DNA from 2 places in the Pseudoalteromonas sp. 2CM41L genome. Region 2 is predicted to be linked to the other one. Evidence: predicted binding sites of a transcription regulator. Region 2 holds the regulator's gene; the other holds the start of a gene.
What was found. Region 2 encodes FliA, which starts transcription of late flagellar genes. Its sites were predicted from a motif close to CTAAAGNTNNNNNNNNNNNNGCCGATA; they were not measured.
Positions count from the first base shown of each region.

Region 1: the regulator FliA is predicted to act here: its motif matches at 2,081-2,107, upstream of pomA (flagellar motor protein PomA).

Region 1 covers NZ_JALNTN010000016.1:96,443-100,724, forward strand. The annotation lists gene dxs (1-deoxy-D-xylulose-5-phosphate synthase) at 1-609, opposite strand, end outside; gene ispA ((2E,6E)-farnesyl diphosphate synthase) at 712-1,599, opposite strand; gene MTF64_RS16435 (exodeoxyribonuclease VII small subunit) at 1,602-1,844, opposite strand; gene pomA (flagellar motor protein PomA) at 2,160-2,927, shown strand; gene MTF64_RS16445 (flagellar motor protein MotB) at 2,930-3,850, shown strand; gene MTF64_RS16450 (hypothetical protein) at 4,062-4,282, shown strand, end outside.
Region 2 covers NZ_JALNTN010000002.1:74,731-82,216, reverse strand. The annotation lists gene MTF64_RS03235 (chemotaxis protein CheA) at 1-1,127, opposite strand, end outside; gene MTF64_RS03230 (protein phosphatase CheZ) at 1,143-1,910, opposite strand; gene cheY (chemotaxis response regulator CheY) at 1,926-2,309, opposite strand; gene MTF64_RS03220 (RNA polymerase sigma factor FliA) at 2,351-3,061, opposite strand; gene MTF64_RS03215 (MinD/ParA family protein) at 3,088-3,948, opposite strand; gene flhF (flagellar biosynthesis protein FlhF) at 3,941-5,416, opposite strand; gene flhA (flagellar biosynthesis protein FlhA) at 5,439-7,486, opposite strand, start outside.

The sequences.
Region 1 (4,282 bases), on a different contig from region 2:
GCTGCCAGATAAAATACGCGCAAAGTGATTAGTTAACGCACCGACGTTTTCAGAAATCGACATTTCGTTATCATTTAAAATGATTAACATGTCAGATTTTACATCGCCCAAGTGGTTCATGGCTTCAAATGCCATACCTGCTGTAATGGCGCCATCGCCTATAACGGCAACAGTTTTGCGGCCTTTACCTTCTTTTTGAGCCGCAATAGACATACCAAGTGCTGCCGAAATAGAGGTACTTGAATGGCCTACGCTAAAGGTATCGTATTGGCTTTCTTCACGAAAAGGGAATGGATGTAATCCGTCTTTTTGACGAATTGTATGCATTAAATCGCGTCGTCCCGTTAAAATTTTATGCGGGTACGCTTGATGGCCTACATCCCATACAAGGCGATCTTCTGGTGTGTTATACACATAATGTAGAGCAACGGTAAGCTCAACAGTTCCTAAACCAGACGCTAAATGGCCGCTACTTTGCGAAACAGAGTTGAGTAAATAGTCTCGTAACTCGTTGCTAAACGCAGGGAGTTTATCTTGCGCTATATCGCGTAAGTGGGCTGGTTCGTCAACCAAGTTAAGTAATGGATACTTGCTACTATCAAGTGTCATGGTATTTATTTTATCCTTCGCTAACACCGGTGCTAACTTATTAGTTGTTACCGCTGTTGAGTAATAATGTCAGTGCTAAATGGCAATACGTATATGTAACACTCAATGGTCACGTTTAATCAGGTAGTTTGCCAGCGCCGCTAGAGTAGAGGTATCAGCATCTATTTTGTTTAATGCTTGATGCGCTTGCTCTATTAAATTTTGCGCCATTTGTTTGGCACCTTGCATACCTAATAGGGCCGGATAAGTTGCTTTATTAGCAGCTAAATCAGAGCCTTGTGGCTTACCTAAAGTAAATGTGTCACCTTCAACATCTAAAATGTCGTCGTGCACTTGAAATGCCAGCCCTATAGCATACCCAAAAACACGTAAGTTTTCTAAGGTTTGTTTGTCTGCTTTTTCGCTACATAATGCACCCAATGTAATGGCACAGTTGATTAAGGCACCCGTTTTTAATCTATGAATTCGTTCAAGCTGTTGTACTGTAATCACTTTATCTGTGGCGGCAATATCTAGCCCTTGCCCGCCGACCATGCCTTCAAGCCCCGATGCTTTAGCCAGTGCGCTGATCATTTTTACTTGTGTTGATGCGCTGCAGGTAAAATTGTGAGTCGAGATAAGCTCAAAGGCCAATGTTTGTAGTGCATCGCCCGCTAAAATTGCATGCGCATCGTCAAACTCTATATGGCAAGTTGGGCGTCCACGGCGAAGGTCGTCATCATCCATGGCTGGTAAATCATCGTGCACCAACGAGTAGCTATGAATACACTCAATAGCAGCAGCAAGAATATCTAAATCTTGCTTATTAGCTCCGAGCATTTCACCACTTGCGTAGACTAAAAAGGGGCGTAAACGCTTGCCACCGTTAAATAAGCCGTACTGCGTAGCTTCTTTTACCGTGTGTGCGGTATCAAGGGGTTGATCAAAGTACTGTTGCAGGGTCTTTACGACATCTTGTTGAGCACATTCTATTTTTTCTTGTATGCTCACGGTTATTCCATATCGTTGTTAAATGAAGTAAGCGCTGCTTTTTCGTCATTACCCATCAAAATAGACACTTTTTGTTCTGCTTGTTGTAACTTACCCGTTGAGGCGTTAGCTAAGGCTATACCACGCTCAAATTGCTTTAACGACTGCTCAAGCGATAAATCACCTTGTTCCATTTCACCGACAATGGTTGATAGTTCTTCGAGTGCTTGTTCAAAACTTAGGTTTTCAGGTTTTTTAGTCGCCATGTTTAATTTCAGCCAGCATGATAAATTTAGGAGCCAATTTTAGGGGGAATGCTAAACTAGGTCAAAGGATGATCGTTGTTTTTTGAGTTATATCAGTTTAAATCGCATTTTTACCATGTATAAGATGCGTATTAGTGCTCACTGTGTACAATAAAATTAATCAGTCGCTAGGCGAGTAGGGTATCTTGATCTAAAATTAGGCCAAACACAGTGTTTTACACTTTTTTCAAAAATGGCTTAAGTATTTCAGTATCTTGCCGATAAGCAGTTAACAATAAAAGTTTGAATAACAAAGTATAATACTTTGGAGGAAATGTGGATTTAGCAACCATAATTGGGATCCTTGGCGCAATTGGTTTAATTGTCATGTCCATGTTTATGAGTAGTAGCGGTGAAATGGGGATGTTTGCCGATGCGCCTTCTAGTGTAATTGTATTTGGTGGCTCACTATTTATTGTGTTATCAAACTTTACCTTGTCGCAGTTTTTGGGCATAGGTAAGGTTGTTGGTAAAGCATTTATGTTTAAAATCGAATCGCCAGAAGAGCTGATTGAAAAAGCAGTTGAACTTGCTGATTCAGCCCGTAAAGGGGGGTTTTTAGCCCTCGAAGAAGCCGAAATACCAAACCCCTTTATGCGCAAAGGTGTAGATATGCTCGTTGATGGCCACGATGCTGATGTAGTTCGTGCCACGCTTCAAAAAGACATTTCTTTAACCACAACTCGTCACGAACTGGGCGCCGGTTTATTTAAGTCACTTGCCGATATAGCCCCTGCAATGGGTATGATAGGAACGTTAATAGGCTTAGTTGCTATGTTATCTAACATGGATGACCCTAAAGCCATTGGCCCCGCGATGGCGGTGGCATTATTAACTACTTTATATGGTGCATTTTTAGCAAATGTAGTGGCTATTCCTATTCAGGTAAAACTGGAGCTTCGTAAAGACGAAGAAGCCATGAATCAGCGTCTAATACTGGATGCTATTTTAGGTATTCAAGATGGCCAAAACCCGAAAGTAATTGAAGGTATTTTGAAAAACTACCTTGCTGAGTCTAAGCGCAAAGTAGATACCGAGGAGTAACCATGTCTGATCAAGAGTGCAAATGCCCACCCCCAGGTTTGCCTGCTTGGATGGGAACATTTGCCGACTTAATGTCGCTTTTAATGTGCTTTTTTGTACTTTTGCTCGCGTTTTCAGAAATGGATGTACTTAAATTTAAGCAAATAGCAGGCTCGATGAAGTTTGCATTTGGTGTGCAAAACAAAATAGAAGTAAAAGATATCCCTAAAGGGACCTCGGTTATTGCTATGGAATTTACCCCAGGTAAGCCTGAACCTACCCCGATAGAAACCATTCAGCAACAAACCGTTGAAATGACCCAGCAAATGTTAGAGTTTCAAGCGGGTGATGAAAGCTCAGCTGGTGGTAGACAAGAGCAACGTGGCGATAAACGTGGTGGCGAGTCACGTAGTACATCGCAGCAACAATCTTCAGAGCAAGCAACTTCAGCCGCCGATCAAGAACAAACTAACGAGTTAGTGAAAAAAATAGCGCAACAGCTCGAAAAACAAATTATCGACGGTGCAATCGAGCTTGAATCTTTAGGGCAGCAAATCATTATTCGTATCCGTGAAAATGGCTCATTCCCCTCTGGCAGTGCTTTTTTACAACCTAAGTTTAAGCCCATAATTCAAGATATTGGTGAGTTATTAAAAGATGTACCTGGTGAAATTACGGTATCGGGTCACACCGATGATTTTCAGGTTTCTAACGAGTTATATATTAATAACTGGGACTTATCGTCAAAGCGTGCAGTAGCAGTAGCAAGCGAATTACAAACGGTACAAGGGTTTGATAAAAACCGCATGATGGTAGTAGGGCGTGCTGATACTCGTCCACTTGTTCCGAATGATTCAAACGAAGATAGGCGTAGAAATCGCCGAGTAGAAATATCAATCTTACAAGGTAAGGCTAAAGAGTCAGACCCTATTGATGTGCGCTAGGCGAGTAGCGGGCGCTAATTTTTCTAATTAAGTTTCTTTTTAAGGTACTTAATCACCTAAGTATCTTGGCACGCTCATTATTTTAGCTTAAAGTACATTTCCTTAACATATGTAATGGATGCGCTGTGAAAGTTATAATTAAATATTGTGATATGCCAGGTAATGGTGATGGTACCGACGACGATACAAAAGAAAAATAAGGTAAAACATTTTGCCTGATTGGTTTTTGTATTTCGTTAGTATTTTAAGTAAAAGCTGGGTCTTTATGCTAAGCCCGGCTCTTTTTATATTTTTTATATTTAAAGATTACTTAGCCTTTAGATTTGCATTACTGACCGTCGCTTTTTTCTTTTTTGGGGGGATAACAGCCTCTAGCTTGAGAGAATTTGACGATATTTATATCTATCGTTATTTAGTATGGGCGGCTACCGA
Region 2 (7,486 bases):
TCGCCAACCATATTCATTATTTGGTCTAAACGCTTTGTATCAACACGTACTGTTGTTTCAGCAGGTGGAGGCGTAGCTTTTTTAGGTGCAGCGCTACTCGCTGGTTTTTCAGCCACTTTAGGTGTAGGCGCAGCGGCTTTTGCCGCCGGAGCTTGTTTTGCTGCAGGTGCTGGCGTAGGCTTTTCTGGCGTAGGTTTTACTGGCGTTTGTGCTACAGGTGCAGCCTTAGGTGGCTGCGGTGCAGGTGTGTCAGCTTCTTTTGATTCTGGTGCGGCGCCTTTACCGTGCAGTTCATCAAGCAGTGCTTCAAATTCATCATCGCTGATTTCATCATCACCGCTATCATTTGTAACAGCCGCTGGTGGTGCTGTGTGTTTTACTTCTGGCTCACTACTTGAGGTATCTCCTGCAACAGGACCAAAACTACCTACACCGTGTAATTCATCTAATAAACTGTCAAATTCATCATCGGTAATATCTGAACTTGAATCTGGCTCTGCACTTGCACTTGGTTGCGACACCGGGCTTTGGCCTTTGCCGTGTAGCTCATCGAGTAAGCTTTCAAATTCATCTTCTGTAATTTCATCAATTTGCGTGCTATCTGCTGAAGGGCTTGAACCTGCCACATCAAATAGTTCATCAAATGCAAATGGGTCTTCATCATCTTCTGCGCTAACGGGAGCTGCGGGTTCTTGTTCAACAACTTCGGGGGCTGTTTCAGTAAGCTCGTCATCCGTAGGCGGTTGGCCGAGTTTATGAAGGGTTTCTAATAATTGAGGGTCTGCTGGGTCTGGCTGTTCGCGGTTTTGAATAGTGGCAAACATTTCATTAATGGTATCTAGTGCTTGTAAAATCACATCCATTAATTCTGAATTAACAGTTCTAACCCCTTGGCGTAAGAGATCAAATACGTTTTCAGCACCATGACAGGCATCAACAAGCTCAGTCATAGCTAAAAAGCCTGCTCCCCCTTTTACGGTATGAAAGCCCCTAAAAATAGCATTTAGTAACTCAGTATCTTCTGGGTTATTTTCTAGCTCAACTAACTGTTCAGATAAAAGCTCTAGGATTTCTCCAGCCTCTACAAGAAAGTCTTGTAAAATATCTTCATCGACTTCAAAGCTCATGCAGTTACTCTCCTCTTAGAAGCCCAAACTTGATAATAGGTCATCGACCTCGTCTTGGTCAGATACAACATCATTTCGCGACTCTTTATCAATAATAGGGCCTTCAGGACCTGCTAATGTTTGTGCGGCAACCTGTTCTTCTGTTTCTTGTTGTTCTTTACTTTCAGCAATGCTGTCATCTTGTGCAGCAAATGCTGTTAAAAGGTGGATTAAACTTTCTTCTACTTCTCTGACTAATTCAATTACACGGCGGATAACCTGGCCGGTTAAATCTTGAAAATCCTGCGCCATTAGTACATTGGTCATTAAAGTTTGCAACTCATCGGTTTTATGATGAGAGCTGTTCATAAACTTGTCGATGCTGTGGCATAAGGTTTTAAACTCGCCCAGCTCTATCTCACGGTTCATAAGCCTATCCCAAGTAGGCTTAATATGTGCAATTTCATCTGCTAGCTGCTGCGCAATAGGGAGGCTTGCTTCGACCGCATCCATTGTCTTATTAGCTGCATTTTCTGTCATTTCCATGACATAGTTTAAGCGCTTTTTCGCATCCGGAATTGCATCAGTGGTTAAATCGGTTAAACGCGTATCAAGTTCAAAGCTTTTAAGGGCTTCGTGTAATTGGCGTGTTAACTTACCTACTTCAGCAAAAAGCTGCGATTGCTCTTGAGAGGCAGTATCTAAAATTAATTGATCTGCTTTATCTTGCTCACCGTTTTCTAAAAAAACGACGAGCTGACGAGCTTGTTCTAAAGTAATTTGAGGCGCAGCTGGTGCTGACATAAGCCTCTCCTCTCATTAACCTAAGCGTTCAAACACTTTTTCTAATTTAGTTTTCAAAGTACCAGCAGTAAATGGCTTAACAATATAGCCATTAACACCTGCTTGCGCTGCCGCTATTATTTGTTCTTTTTTAGCTTCTGCCGTCACCATTAAAACCGGAATATGTTTTAATTTTTCGTCAGCTCTAATGGCTCTTAGCAAGTCAATACCCTGCATGCCTGGCATGTTCCAATCGGTTACAACAAAGTCAAAAACCTGATTTTGCAACATAGGTAATGCTGTAGAACCATCGTCAGCTTCTTGAACATTCGTGAACCCTAGGTCACGCAACAGATTTTTTATAATACGTCTCATTGTAGAGAAATCATCAACAACAAGAATTTTCATGTTTTTATCCAAAACATCCTCCGGTGAGGTCTTAACCTATAATTTACTTACTACTAGTTTATCCAGTCATTGATTTTTGCTTTGAGCTTAATCATCGCCTGACCATGTATCTGACTTACACGCGATTCACTTACATCGAGTATATGCCCAATTTCTTTTAAATTCATTTCATCGTTGTAATACAAAGAAAGCACCATTGCATCTCGCTCTGGTAAAGACTTTATTGCCTCTAACAATGAATTATTAAACCGTTCATTTTTAACATTATTAAATGGTTTGTCTAGCGCTAAATCTTGACCTGCAGGGCTAATAACATCTTCATCTACCCCTAGGTCTTCTATACCAAGCACTTTACTGGAATTAACATCATTTAAAATATGATGGTATTCTTCTAGCGAAATATCAAGTTTTTCAGCTACTTCAGTATCTTTTGGTTCTCTATTTAAGCTATTTTCTAATTCTGTGATGGTTTCGGCGACTAAACGGCTTTTACGGTGCACCGAACGTGGTGCCCAATCCCCTCTGCGCATTTCATCAAGCATAGCACCGCGAATACGAATACCAGCAAACGTTTCAAAGCTTGCCCCTTTACTGGCGTCAAAGTTTTTTGAGGCCTCGATAAGGCCAATCATTCCCGATTGGATTAAGTCATCAAGCTGAACGCTAGGAGGAAGACGAGCTATTAAATGGCACGCCACTTTTTTGACAAGCGACGCGTGCTTTTCAACAATCACATTTAAATTTTGTGTTGATTGATATCCCATAGCTCTTTTCACCGATGTTGTCATAATCAACCGTTTACTAGCTTCTCAATGAAAAACTCTAAATGTCCTGAAGGTTGATTAGGTATAGGCCATTTTACTGCTTTTGTCGCTAATGTTTTAAACGCAACTGCTGCTGGTGAATTAGGGAAAAGATCGACAATTACTTTTTGTTTACGCGTAGATTTACGCATATTTTCATCATATGGAATAGTCGCAACAAGCTCCATAGACACATCTAAAAAGCGGTCTGTTACTTTTGAGAGCTTTGCAAAAAGCTCTTGGCCCTCGCGCATACTGCGCACCATGTTTGCAACAATTTTAAATTTATAAACGCCATGCTCGCGGCTAAGTACTTTAATAAGCGCGTAGGCATCAGTAATAGAGGTCGGCTCATCACACACCACCACCATGACATCTTGCGCTGCACGAGAAAAACTCAGCACCATGTCAGAAATACCAGCGGCGGTATCTACAATTAAAATATCAAATTCGGTATTAAGCTCACTAAAGGCACGAATTAACCCAGCATGCTCAGATGGGGTTAGCTCCACCATACTTTGCGAGCCTGATGTAGCAGGCACGATTTTAATACCGCCTGGGCCTTCAACTAAAATCTCGTCAAGTTCGCACTCGCCTGAAAGGACATGAGATAAGTTTTTTTCAACACGTAGTCCTAGCATTACATCACAATTAGCTAGGCCTAAATCGGCATCTAATACTAATACACGATTACCCTGCTGCCCTAAAGCAATAGCAGTATTTAAAGAGACGTTGGTTTTACCCACCCCTCCTTTACCGCCGGTGACAGCGATAACTTTTACGCCGTTGTTGTTGTTTTGACTCATTTTGCGCAGGCCGCTTGCTTGATCTAATACTGTGTTAATCATACATCCCTACTGTGCTTGGCGCCACTGCTTGGTGCCTTGAATGTTGTGCTTTTGCTCTTTTTAAATACAATTGCTCAGCTTTTTTTACTAGTTTTTCAGCATTTGCAACGCGAATATCTTCTGGTACGCGCTGACCATTAGTAAGATACCCTATTGGAAGACGATTTTGAATCGCTATACTAATAATCTCACCTAAACTTAATGATTCATCTAACTTAGTGAAAATACAACCGCTTAGCTGAACCTTTTTAAAATGTCTTACGGTTTCTTGCAGTACATTTATTTGTGCTGTGGCACTTAATACTAAATAACTACGTATATCTACTCGCTGGTTGCGCATTAACGTATTTAATTGCTCTGTAAGGCGTAAATCACGTTGGCTCATACCCGCTGTATCAATTAATACTAGACGCTTATTGCGTAAATGATATAAAACTTCAGCTAATTCATTGGCATCTTTTACTTGTTTAACACCACAACCAATAATACGACCATACGTTGCAAGCTGCTCATACGCACCAATTCTGTATGTATCAGTGGTGATTAGGGCAACTTTGTCGGCGCCATACTTTTGTGCGCCTAATGCGGCAAGTTTAGCTACTGTGGTTGTTTTACCTACACCAGTAGGCCCAACAAGTGCATACACACCCCCTTGGCGAAGAATTTCGTTGTTGGTGGTTTGCATTTGATCTTCAACCATTTGCAATAATGCTTTCCAACCTTGCTGACGCGATACGTCATCTGGGATAAAACACGCCATTTGCTCTGCAACGTCTTTATCTATTCCCATGCCAACTAAACGGTCAATCATGCATGCACGTGTAGGGTCGCGACGTGCCATATCTTGCTGCATTAAACCCGATACTTGGTGTTCTAGTAACTGGCGAATTGCGTTCATTTCATCACGCATCGCGCTCATTTGGGCGCTTTCATTGTTATTAGTTTGAGGACGCGGAGCCACAGGCGTATCTAAATCGTCAAAGTCTTGATCTAAGTCATCAAAGCCTAGGCTGTCTGCTTGGGTTTGCATGCGTTTTGGCGCTTCATTTTCGCGAGCAAACATATTTGTCGTACGTGGCTGTGCTGGCTCTTGGTAATGCTCAGACGTATCAATACCTGATTGCGAAAACATAGAGGCTAACTCAGGAGAGCGAGGGCGTGGCGACTGGCGCTCTAATAAAGCTTGTAAGCTATCAGCTACTTTTGCTTGTGGCTCAGGTTGCGCACGCTTAGGCTCTGGCTTTACAAAGTTATGAGTAGGCTGTTGCACGGCTCTTTGCGGAGCAGGCGCTGCCTGTGGTTGTGCTGCGGCTTTAGGGGCTGCTTTGTCGTAATCTACTGCGGCAACAATTTCTACACCATTAGCGAGTTTTTTGTTCGACATAATAACGGCATCAACACCTAGCTCATCTTTAACTTCTTTCAGTGCGGTGCGCATATCTTTGGCAAAAAAACGTTTAATCTTCATGGTTCAACCCCTGTTAAAATCTTTATTGTTGGCCTACTGAGCTGACAATCTTGATCTGTCTTTCATCTGGTACCTCTTGATAAGACATCACCCTTAAACCCGGTATGGTGTACTTAACAAAACGAGATAACACAGTGCGTAACATTCCTGACGTTAGCAATATTGAAGGTTCTCCGGCCATTTCTTGATTCTGATGCGCTTCGTTTAATGATGTTTGAAGTCGCTCAGCAAGGCTTGGTTCTATTCCGGCACCTTCGTCGCCTGCATTTTGTAATGACTGATGCAACATCTGTTCCAACTCAGGCGCCAAGGTTATGACAGGGATTTCTGATGACATTCCCACAGCGTCTTGAACTATTAAACGGCGCAGCGAAATACGCACTGCAGCTGTTAAAACATCGGCATCTTGACTACGTGGGCCGTACTCTACAAGGGTTTGAACAATAGAGCGCATATCACGAATAGCCACCCCTTCGTTTAATAAATTTTGCAGTACTTTTACAACGGTTGTCAGTGGTAGTACTTCTGGCACTAACCCTTCTACTAAACGTGGATGGCTTTTAGCTAACATATCAAGCAGGTTTTGAACCTCCTCATGCCCTAGTAATAATGCGGCACTGTTAGTTAATAACTGGCTAATGTGGGTGGCTACCACTGTGGCTGAGTCAACCACTGTGTAACCTAGTGACTGTGCTTCGTCTTTTTGATCAGGCTTTATCCATACCGCATCTAAGCCAAATGCAGGGTCTTTGGTTTCAACCCCTTTAATAGGGCCAAATACTTGCCCTGGGTTGATGGCCAGTTCATCGCCATGTTTGAGTTCGCCTTCACCACTTGAAACACCCATCATGGTAATACGGTACGCATTAGGGTCTAACTCTAAGTTATCGCGAATATGTACAGGCGGTACTAAAAAGCCAAGCTCCTGAGATAGCTTTTTACGCACCCCTTTAATTCGGTTGAGCAGCTCACCACCTTGAGATTGGTCAACAAGCGGAATAAGCCTGTAGCCAACTTCTAAGCCAATAACGTCAATTTGTTGTACATCGTCCCATCCAAGCTCTTTTTGCTCTTGCTTGTTTGCAACACCAGTACCGGCAACGGTACCACTTTCAGCCTCTTGGGCTGCTAGAGCAGCGGCTTTTAATTTTTGCTGCTGAGTAAAGTAAGCTAAGTAGCCGAGTAGTGCGCCTAAACTTAAAAAAGCAATATGAGGCATACCCGGAACTAACCCCATAATGATTAAAATACCTGAGGCGATAAATAATGATTTTTCGTTACCTAATTGGGCTTTAAATTGCTCACCCATGTTATGTGATTCGTTTTGGCGAGTAACAACAATAGCAGTACCAATAGAGAGCAGTAATGAAGGAAGCTGCGCCACAAGGCCGTCACCAATGGTAAGTAAAGTATATACTTCCATTGCGCGGCTAAAGCTCAAGTCGTGTTGGATCATGCCCACAAATAAGCCGCCAACAATATTAATAATTAATATCACGATACCGGCAATGGCATCGCCTTTTACAAACTTACTCGCCCCATCCATAGAGCCGTAAAAGTCGGCTTCGCGGGTTACTTCACTGCGGCGCTCACGTGCTTGCTCTGCACTAATAAAGCCAGCGTTTAAGTCGGCATCAATCGCCATTTGTTTACCCGGCATAGCGTCTAGCGTGAAACGAGCCGATACTTCAGAAATACGCCCAGCACCTTTGGTTATTACAACAAAGTTTATGATGATCAGAATTAAAAACACCACTAAACCTACCGCGTAGTTTCCGCCAATAACCACTGAGCCAAACGCTTCAATTACCTTACCAGCCGCATCTCCCCCATTGTGACCCTCAAGGAGCACCACGCGTGTGCTGGCAACATTTAGGGCTAAACGCATAATTGTAGCGATTAACAGTACCGCCGGAAACATGCCAAATTCGAGGGGTTTCATGGTGTAAACAGTCACCAGTAAAACAACTAAGGCAAGGGCAATATTAAATGAAAATAATATATCAAGAAGAAATGGCGGCAGCGGTAAAATAACCATACCCAGCGCTGCAAGTACTAGTAGCGGTGTGC